Regions from separate parts of the Micromonospora sp. NPDC093243 genome, predicted to be linked through region 2. Evidence: riboswitches for the same ligand, from Rfam matches in the RefSeq annotation. Region 2 holds a riboswitch; the other holds the start of a gene.

Region 1 (4,380 bases), on a different contig from region 2:
CGCGCGGGCCCGCGGCGCGAGCGTCGGGTACGTCTACGAGCACGCCCTGCGTGGCTACTCGGCCCGGATGAGCCCCACCGCCGCGGCCCGGATCGCCCGCGACTCCCGGGTGCTCTTCGTCCAGCCCGACGGGGTGGTCAGCACTGACGCCCAGACCACGCCCACCGGCATCAACCGGGCCGACGCCGAACTCAGCCCCACCGCGAAGATCAATGGCGTGGACGAGCGGGTCAACGTGGACGTCGCCGTCATCGACAGTGGCGTGGACCTGGACCACCCGGACCTGAACGTCTACACGGCCGGCGCCAAGAACTGCTCCACCGGCAACAGCGCCGACGACGGCAACGGCCACGGCACGCACGTCGCCGGCACGATCGGCGCGCTCGACAACAGCGCCGGTGTGGTCGGCGTGGCCCCGGGCGCGAGGATCTGGCCGGTCCGGGTACTGAACAACGCGGGTAGCGGGTCGTTCTCCGCGATCATCTGCGGCATCGACTACGTGACCGCGCATGCCAGCGAGATCGAGGTCGCCAACATGAGCCTCGGCGGCTCGGGCACGGACAGCGCCTGCGGCACCAACCGGGACGCGATGCACGAGGCGATCTGCCGCTCCGTTGCGGCCGGTGTGACCTACGTGGTGGCGGCCGGCAACGAGACCGACAACGCGGCCAATCACGTGCCCGCGGCGTACGACGAGGTGATCACGGTCAGCGCCCTGGCCGACTTCAACGGCGTGCCCGGCGGCGGCGCGGCGGCCACCTGCCGCAGCGACGTGGACGACACCATCGCCGACTTCTCCAACTTCGGCGCGGACGTCGACCTGATGGCGCCCGGTGTCTGCATCTACTCCACGTGGAAGGGCGCCGGCTACAACACCATCTCCGGTACCTCGATGGCCAGCCCGCACGTCGCCGGTGGCGCGGCCCTCTACAAGGCCACCCACCCCAGCGCCTCGCCGGGCGCGGTGAAGTCGGCGTTGCAGGGGGCCGGCACCACCGCGTACAACTGGCCGGCCGGCGACCCGGACGGCGTCCAGGAGAAGCTGCTCAACGTCTCCACGTTCTGACCGATGACCCGTCCCGGCTCCCGCACCCGGGGGGCCGGGACGGACCCCCGGCGGCCGATGCGCCGGCGCCGACCGGCGCCGGCGCTTCCGCGTGCCCCCTCGCGCTGACGGTCAGCGGGCCTGCGCACCGGGTACGGCGGCCGACTTCGGCTCACCGCTCGGCGGTCCCGCTCAGCACCCGACCTCTGCCTCCGCGCCGCAGGCTCGGCGGTGCGTCCACCATCCGGTGATGGTGTCACCGCCGCCCACGCCCGGTGGGCGATTCGCCCGGCTTCGGGCGCGTGCCTGCTCCGTGCCCGGCGTGGCCCGGGTGAGCGTGGTCATAACGGGTGGACGATGCCCCGTACCGCCCTGCTAGCCTCGGCGCAGGTCATGAGCGCCAGCGTCAAGCCCCGGCTCGCTGGCCGGCAACCCTCCTCCGCGGTGGGGTGCCCCGGGTGAAGACCAGGCATCGGAGCAACCTCCGGTGCAAGCGTGGCCTGGTTCCCAGGTCAACCCGACCCAGGAGAACCAGAATGATCCGCACCAGCACTCCTCCGGTCGCCGCGTCGGTCTCGTCGCCCACGCCGGTGGCCCTGACCCGGCGCCGCCACGTCGACATGATGTGGGTCTGCAGCGCCGCGTGTCGCCTCTCGCGCTGACGCGCCCGCCCCCGCTCCCCTGATCGATCCCGCGGTACGCCCATCGGGCGCACCGTCGGCGGCGCACGCCCGTGCCCCGCCGCTGACACCATTCGGAGACACCTGTGCGATCTCTTCCTGCCCTGACCCGGGTGGCCGCCCTCGGCGTGGCCGCACTCCTCGGCGCCGCCGCCCTCACCGCCTGCGGCGACGACGCCTCGTCCAGCGCGGCGGACAACCCGTACGAGCTGCTCCAACCCGGCGTGTTGCGGGCCGGCACGCTCACCGACGCGCCGCCGAACGTGTACCTGAAGGACGGCAAGTTCACCGGTTTCGACAACGACCTGCTCAGCGCGGTCGCCGCGAAGATCAACCTGAAGGTGGAGTTCGTCGGTACCGACTTCTCCGCGCTGCTCGCCCAGGTCAACAACCACAAGTTCGACGTCGGCAGCTCCTCGATCACGATCACGGAGGCGCGCAAGAAGACCGTCGACTTCGGTAACGGCTACGACTTCGGCTACTTCGGACTCGACGTTCCGGCCGGTTCCCCGATCACCAGCTTCGACCAACTCAGCGGCAAGCGGGTCGTGGTGGTACAGGGCACCGTGCAGGACGACTACGCCACCGGCAAGCAGCTCAACCCGGTGCGGGTGCCGGACTACAACGGCGCGATCAACCAGCTCAAGGCCGGCACCGCCGACGCCTGGATCGCCCCGGCTGAGATCGGTGAGAAGTCCGCCGCGGACAGCGGGGGCAAGATCTCCGTGGCCGCGAAGCAGCTCAGCCCGGCGCCGACCGCGTACGCCGTGGCGAAGGGGAACGACAAGCTGCGCGAGGCGCTGAACAAGGCCCTCGACGAGGTGATCGCCGACGGCACGTGGAGCCGGCTGCAGGCCCAGTACTACCCGGGCCGGCCGGTGCCGGCGGACTTCAAGCCGGGCAGCGGCACCGTCGCGGTTCCGGCGGCGCCGTCGGCGTCGGCGTCGGCCGCGTCCTGACGGTACGAGACGACGAGCGGGGCGGTAGGAGAGGCGACTATGGATCCGTTGCGCACCCTGTGGGAGACCTTCTTCGACTGGGAATCGATGCGCGAGGCGCTGCCCGAGATGCTGACCGTCGGGTTGCCCAACACGCTGATCCTGGCGGTCTCCGCCGCCCTGCTCGGCTCGGTGCTGGGCATGCTGCTGGCCATCGCCGGCATCTCCCGCACCCGCTGGCTGCGCTGGCCGGCGCGGGTCTACACCGACGTGTTCCGGGGCCTGCCGGCCGCCGCGACGATCCTGCTGATCGGCGTCGGGCTGGCGCCGCTCGGCATGCAGGTCTGGGGCCCGAACCCCTACCCGCTGGGCATCCTGGCGCTCTCCCTGATCGCGGCCGCCTACATCGGGGAGATCTTCCGATCGGGCATCCAGTCGGTGGAGGCGGCCCAGTTGGAGGGCGCGCGGGCGCTCGGCTTCTCCTGGGGCGAGTCGATGCGGATGGTGATCATCCCCCAGGGCGTACGACGGGTCCTGCCGGCCTGGGTCAACCAGCTCATCGCGCTGATCAAGGACTCCAGCCTGGTCTACTTCCTCGGCCTGGTGGCCAGCGAGCGGGAGCTGTTCCGGATCGGCCAGGACTACGCCGCCACCACCGGCAACGAGTCCGCGCTGCTGCTGGCGGGGCTCTTCTACCTGGCGCTGACCGTGCCGCTGACGCACGTGGTCAACGCGATCGACCGGCGGCTGCGACACGGCCGCCCGGGCGCCCCGCCGAGCGACGACACCTCCGACGTGGACCTGACACTGCCCGGCGCGGCGGGAGGGAGCCAGCGATGAGCACCGACACCACGACCACCAGCACCTCGGTCAGCCTGGGTGTCCGCGACGTGCATCTCGCCTTCGGGGCGAACCAGGTGCTCCGCGGCGTCGACCTGGACGTGCCGCGCGGCACGACCGCCTGCGTGATCGGCCCGTCCGGGTCGGGCAAGTCCACCCTGCTGCGGACCATCAACCGGCTGATCGAGCCGGACCGTGGCGACGTGCTGCTGGACGGACGCAGTGTGCTGTCCGACGACCCGGACGCGCTGCGGCAGCGGGTCGGCATGGTCTTCCAACAGTTCAACCTCTTCCCGCACATGAGCGTGCTGCGCAACGTCACCCTGGCGCTGCGGCGGATCAAGCGGCTGGGCGAAGAGGAGGCGGTGGCGGTGGCCCGGGCCCAGCTGGACCTCGTCGGGCTGGCCGGCAAGGCGGACGCCCGGCCGGCGCACCTCTCCGGCGGCCAGCAGCAGCGGGTGGCGATCGCCCGGGCGCTGGCGTTGCAGCCGCAGGTGATGCTCTTCGACGAGGCGACCAGCGCGCTCGACCCCGAGCTGGTGAAGGGGGTGCTCGGGGTGATGGCGGACCTGGCCGCCGGCGGCATGACCATGGTGGTGGTCACCCACGAGATGGGCTTCGCCCGCGAGGTCGCCGACACGGTGGCCTTCATGGACCGTGGGGTGGTGCTGGAGGCCGGGCCGCCGGCCGCGATCTTCGAGGGGGCCGAGCACCCGCGGCTGCGCCGCTTCCTCGACCAGGTGCTCTGAGCCCCGGCGCTGGTCAGTCGGCCAGCACGTGCGCGACGTAGCGGCGGGCCAGGGTGGCGACGACGGCCTCGGGGTCGGCCGCCCACACCTCGGCGTTGAAGATCTCCACCTCGACGTCCCCCTGGTAG
Region 2 (4,380 bases):
GGACGCCCGACTCCGGGCACCGCCCGGCCGCGTCGGGCGTCGGCGCGGGCGGGGTCGCCGCGGCCCGGCTGGTCGGTCCGCCCCCCGACGTGCAGGCCCCGAGCAGCGCGGCTCCGACGAGCGGAAGGCCGGCGAGTAGGAGACGGAAGCGTGCCGGTCGGAGTCGCACTGAAGGTCTCACCGCCGCATCCTCCCAAGATCCGCCCGGCCGGTGTCCGTCCGGGTGCGGCCGGTGGTCCGGTCACCCACTGTCGAACTGCCCCAAATATGGACCACCGGAAGCCGGGCGGCGCGGTATCGCGTGCGCGGTCCAGATATGGGGCAGGTCGACAGGACCCGCGAATCAACCGCCAGTCGGGCTGCGGTCCACGGCGCAGCCGGTCCAGCAGGTCGGCCGGGGCGCGCTCGGGCCCGGGACCGGCGGTTGCGGGACCGGGGGTTGCGGGACCGGCGGTTGCGGGACTGGTTCAGACCCGCTCGCCGGGTGCGGCGCTGCGGGTGAGGACGGCGTCGAGCAGGCCGGGGTAGAGGCGGTCCAGTTCGTCGCGGCGCAGCCGGACGTAGCGGCTGGTGCCGGCGGCCCGGGTGCGGGTCAGGCCGGCCTCGCGCAGCACCTTCAGGTGGTGGCTGCGGGTGGCCTTGGAGACGCCGAACTCGAAGCTGCCGCAGGCGTACTCGCCGCCCTCGGCGAGCGCCCGCACGATCTGTAGGCGTACGTCGTCGGCGAGCGCTCCCAGCACCGCGGTGACCGGCACCTCGCGCAACTCGGGTTCGTGCAGCTCCATGTGAGCAGTGTAACCCTTGTTCGACAAAAATCGAACAAGCTCCTAGGGTCGGGATCGTTGGTTCGAAGATACTCGAACATAGGAGCTGAGCATGCGCTCTCGCGCCGCCGCCTTTCCGCTGCTCGCCGCGCTGAGCTGGGGAGTGATGTTCCCCGTCCTGGCCAGCGCGCTGACCTGGGTCGACCCGCTCAACCTGACCACCGCCCGCTATCTCTTCGCCACCGTGATCCTGCTCGCCCTGCTGCTGCTCCGCGAGGGCGTGGCCGCGCTGCGCTCCGGCGGTCGGGGTGTCGAGGTGGCGGTGCTCGGCGTGGTCGGCTTCGCGGGCTTCAACCTGCTCACCAACCTGGCGCTGGAGCACGCCGCGCCGCAGCAGATCTCCCTCTTCGTGGCCACCACGCCGCTGGTCACCCAGTTGGTCCGGTGGGCTCGGGACGGCGTACGCCCGCGGCCCGCCCTGCTCGCCCTCTCCCTGGTCGCGCTCCTCGGTGTCGGCCTGGTGATCACCCGCGGCAGCCTCGCCGGGCTCGGTCAGTTCGGTCTCGGCGGCCTCATGATGATCGGCGCGGTCGTCGGTTGGGGGATCTACACGCACGGGGCCGGCCGGTTCGGCGAGTGGTCGCCGCTGCGCTACACCACGCTGACCGCGCTCGCCGGCACGCTCTTCATGCTCGCCGCGAGCGCCGTCGCCGACCTCGCCGGGTGGCAGCACGCGCCGGCCGGCGCCGACCTCGTCGCGGTCGCGCCGCAGCTGGCGTACGCCGTGATCGTGGGGGCGGTGATCGCGGTGCTGGCCTGGAACACCGGGGTGCAGCGGCTCGGCTCGGCGAACGCCGCGCTGTTCATGAACCTCGTCCCGGTGACCACCTTCGTGGTGCAGATCGCCCGCGGCTACCGACCCGGCCCGGTCGAACTGGCCGGCGCGGCGCTGACCATCGCGTCCCTGGTCGCGGCCAACCTGGTGACCCGGGCCCGGGTGCGGGCCACCCCGCCCGGCGACCGGCCGGCGGCGGTCTCGGACCCCGTCGCGGTGGTCGACCCGGTGGCGGTGGTCGCGCGCTAGCCCGCCCTCTCGGCCGCCCCCCCCGGGACCCGGGGGCGGCCGTTCGGGGTGGGTGAAGATGACGGCGGCTCACACCGTGGGACGGCGGACTGGACGGTCGGCGGCCCGGCCGTAGACTCGTTCGCACAACTGCATACCTCATCCAGAGGGGCTGAGGGATACGGCCCGAAGACGCCCCGGCAACCACCCCGCGCGCTCATCGCTGAGCGACCCGCGGGGCAGGTGCCAATTCCGTCCCCGCCGCACCGTGCGATGCGGGGAAAGATGAGAGGAATCTTCGACATGACGTCGACGCTCGCCGCCCCCGGTATCGACACCACCGCCAGCCCCGCCCGCGCCCTGGTCTGTCGGGCCTGTGAGGCCCGCTACCCGCTCGCCGCCCAGCACGCCTGTTACGAGTGTTTCGGGCCGCTGGAGGTCGACTACGACGCGGCCGCGCTGGCCACCGTCACCCGCGAGCAGATCGAGGCCGGCCCGGACAACATCTGGCGCTACGCGGCGCTGCTGCCCGCCGGTCAGGATCCGGCCACCCGGGTCACCCTGAACCCCGGCCTCACCCCGCTGGTCGCCGCCCCGCACCTCGCCGCCGAGCTGGGTATCACCGCCCCGCTCTGGGTGAAGGACGACAGCGCCAACCCCACCCACTCGTTCAAGGACCGGGTCGTCTCGGTGGCGCTCACCGCCGCCCGGGCGCTCGGCTTCACCCGGTACGCCTGTGCCTCCACGGGCAACCTGGCCAACTCGGTGGCCGCGCACGCGGCCCGCGCCGGGGTGCCCTCGGTGGTCTTCATCCCCGGCGACCTCGAGCAGGGCAAGGTGGTCACGACCGCCGTCTACGGCGGCGAGCTGGTCGCCATCGACGGCTCCTACGACGACGTGAACCGGCTCTGCGGCGAGCTGGTCGAGACCGACGAGTTCGAGGACACCGCGTTCGTCAACGTCAACGTGCGCCCCTACTACGCCGAGGGTTCCAAGACCCTGGGCTACGAGGTGGCCGAGCAACTCGGCTGGCGCATCCCCGCCCAGGTGGTCATCCCGATGGCCAGCGGCGAGCTGCTCACCAAGATTGACAAGGCGTTCTCCGAGCTGGTCGAGGTCGGCCTGGTCGAGGCGCCGGCCGGCGGCTGGAAGGTCTTCGGCGCCCAGTCGGCCGGCTGCAACCCGATCGCCACCGCGCTGCACGCCGACACCGACACGATCGTCCCGGTCAAGCCGACCGGCATCGCCAAGTCGCTGAACATCGGCGACCCGGCGGCCGGCCTCTACGCGCTGGAGGCGGTGCGCCGTACCGGGGGCTGGATGGAGTACGTCGACGACGACGAGATCCGCGCCGGCATCCGCCTGCTGGCTCGCACCACCGGCGTCTTCGCGGAGACCGCCGGCGGGGTCACCGTGGCGGTGCTCCGCAAGCTGGTCGAGTCGGGCAAGCTCGACCCGGCCGCGGAGACCGTGGTCTTCAACACCGGCGAGGGGCTGAAGACCATCGACGCGGTCGCCGGTGAGGTCGGCCCCACCCATCGGATCCGCCCGTCCCTGCGCGCCGCCCGCGACGCGGGCCTGCTCGGCTGACCCGCGGATCGCCCGGACGGGGGATCAGGCCGATCCGCCGGGTAACCGGCTTTTCGCTCTGGGTGCGGAAAACCCGCCGCTAAGGACTTGACGGCAGGAACCGGACGGCGCAAGATGCTCCGTGCGGGAGGGCATTTCGCCGAAGACTTTTGAAGTTCTTACGACCCAACGCCGGAGGCGTTGTGCGAGTGTCCCTCCCGACCAACGTCCGATCGGGCCAGCGAAAATTCGCTGGCCCGATCGCGTTCCCAGGGCGCACCCTTCCGGCATGAGCATCACGATCGCGCCGTTCGACGCCGCCGACCCGGCCGCGATCGACGAGGCCTACCGGGTCGGGGCGGCGGCGAACGACGCCGACCTGCCCGACTTCCCGCCGTTCTGTCGCCAGCGCTTCGAGGCAATGCTGACCCACCCGATGCCGGGCACGGTCACGCTCTGGGCGCTGGCCCGGCTGGATGGCGTGCCCGCCGGCTACCTGGCGCTGGACCTGCCGCAGCTGGACAACACCGAGAACGCCACCGTCGAGCTGGTGGTCCATCCGGCGCACCGGCGGCGGGGAGTCGGCCGGGCGCTGCACGAGCATTGCCTGCGGCTGCTGCGTGAGCAGGGCCGCAAGCGGGTCATCGGGATGGCGGTCATGGAGCTGCCCGGTGGGCCGGCCCGTTCGGCAGCCGGCGCCGCGTTCGCCGCCGCGCTGGGGGCGCAGCCAGCGCTCGCCGAGATCCGCCGCCGGCTCGACCCCACCCGGGTCGACCAGGGCGCGCTGGACGTGCTGCACGCCGACGCCCGGGCGCACGCCGCCGGCTACCGCACGGTCCGCTGGCACGGCCTCGTCCCCGAGGAGTACGTCGCCGACATCGCCTACCTCGACGGCCGGCTGTCGACCGACGCGCCCCTCGGCGACCTGGAGTGGGAGGCCGAGCAGGTCGACGCCGAGCGGATCCGGGGCACCGAGCGGGCGCT

What was found. Region 2 has a riboswitch for S-adenosylmethionine ahead of thrC (threonine synthase). Riboswitches for the same ligand answer to the same signal wherever they lie in the genome.
Region 1: it holds a riboswitch for S-adenosylmethionine, as region 2 does, so the genes downstream of both, ACIP9D_RS02715 (ABC transporter substrate-binding protein) here and thrC (threonine synthase) in region 2, are expected to answer to the same signal.

Annotation. Positions count from the first base shown of each region.
Region 1 is NZ_JBIVNT010000001.1:584,928-589,307, forward strand. It holds gene ACIP9D_RS02710 (S8 family peptidase) at 1-1,066, shown strand, start outside; SAM riboswitch class IV at 1,435-1,547, shown strand; gene ACIP9D_RS02715 (ABC transporter substrate-binding protein) at 1,812-2,684, shown strand; gene ACIP9D_RS02720 (amino acid ABC transporter permease) at 2,724-3,503, shown strand; gene ACIP9D_RS02725 (amino acid ABC transporter ATP-binding protein) at 3,500-4,252, shown strand; gene ACIP9D_RS02730 (sugar phosphate isomerase/epimerase family protein) at 4,266-4,380, opposite strand, start outside.
Region 2 is NZ_JBIVNT010000008.1:37,929-42,308, reverse strand. It holds gene ACIP9D_RS25610 (DUF4232 domain-containing protein) at 1-181, opposite strand, end outside; gene ACIP9D_RS25605 (metalloregulator ArsR/SmtB family transcription factor) at 468-785, opposite strand; gene ACIP9D_RS25600 (DMT family transporter) at 877-1,848, shown strand; SAM riboswitch class I at 1,984-2,119, shown strand; gene thrC (threonine synthase) at 2,131-3,417, shown strand; gene ACIP9D_RS25590 (GNAT family N-acetyltransferase) at 3,686-4,380, shown strand, end outside.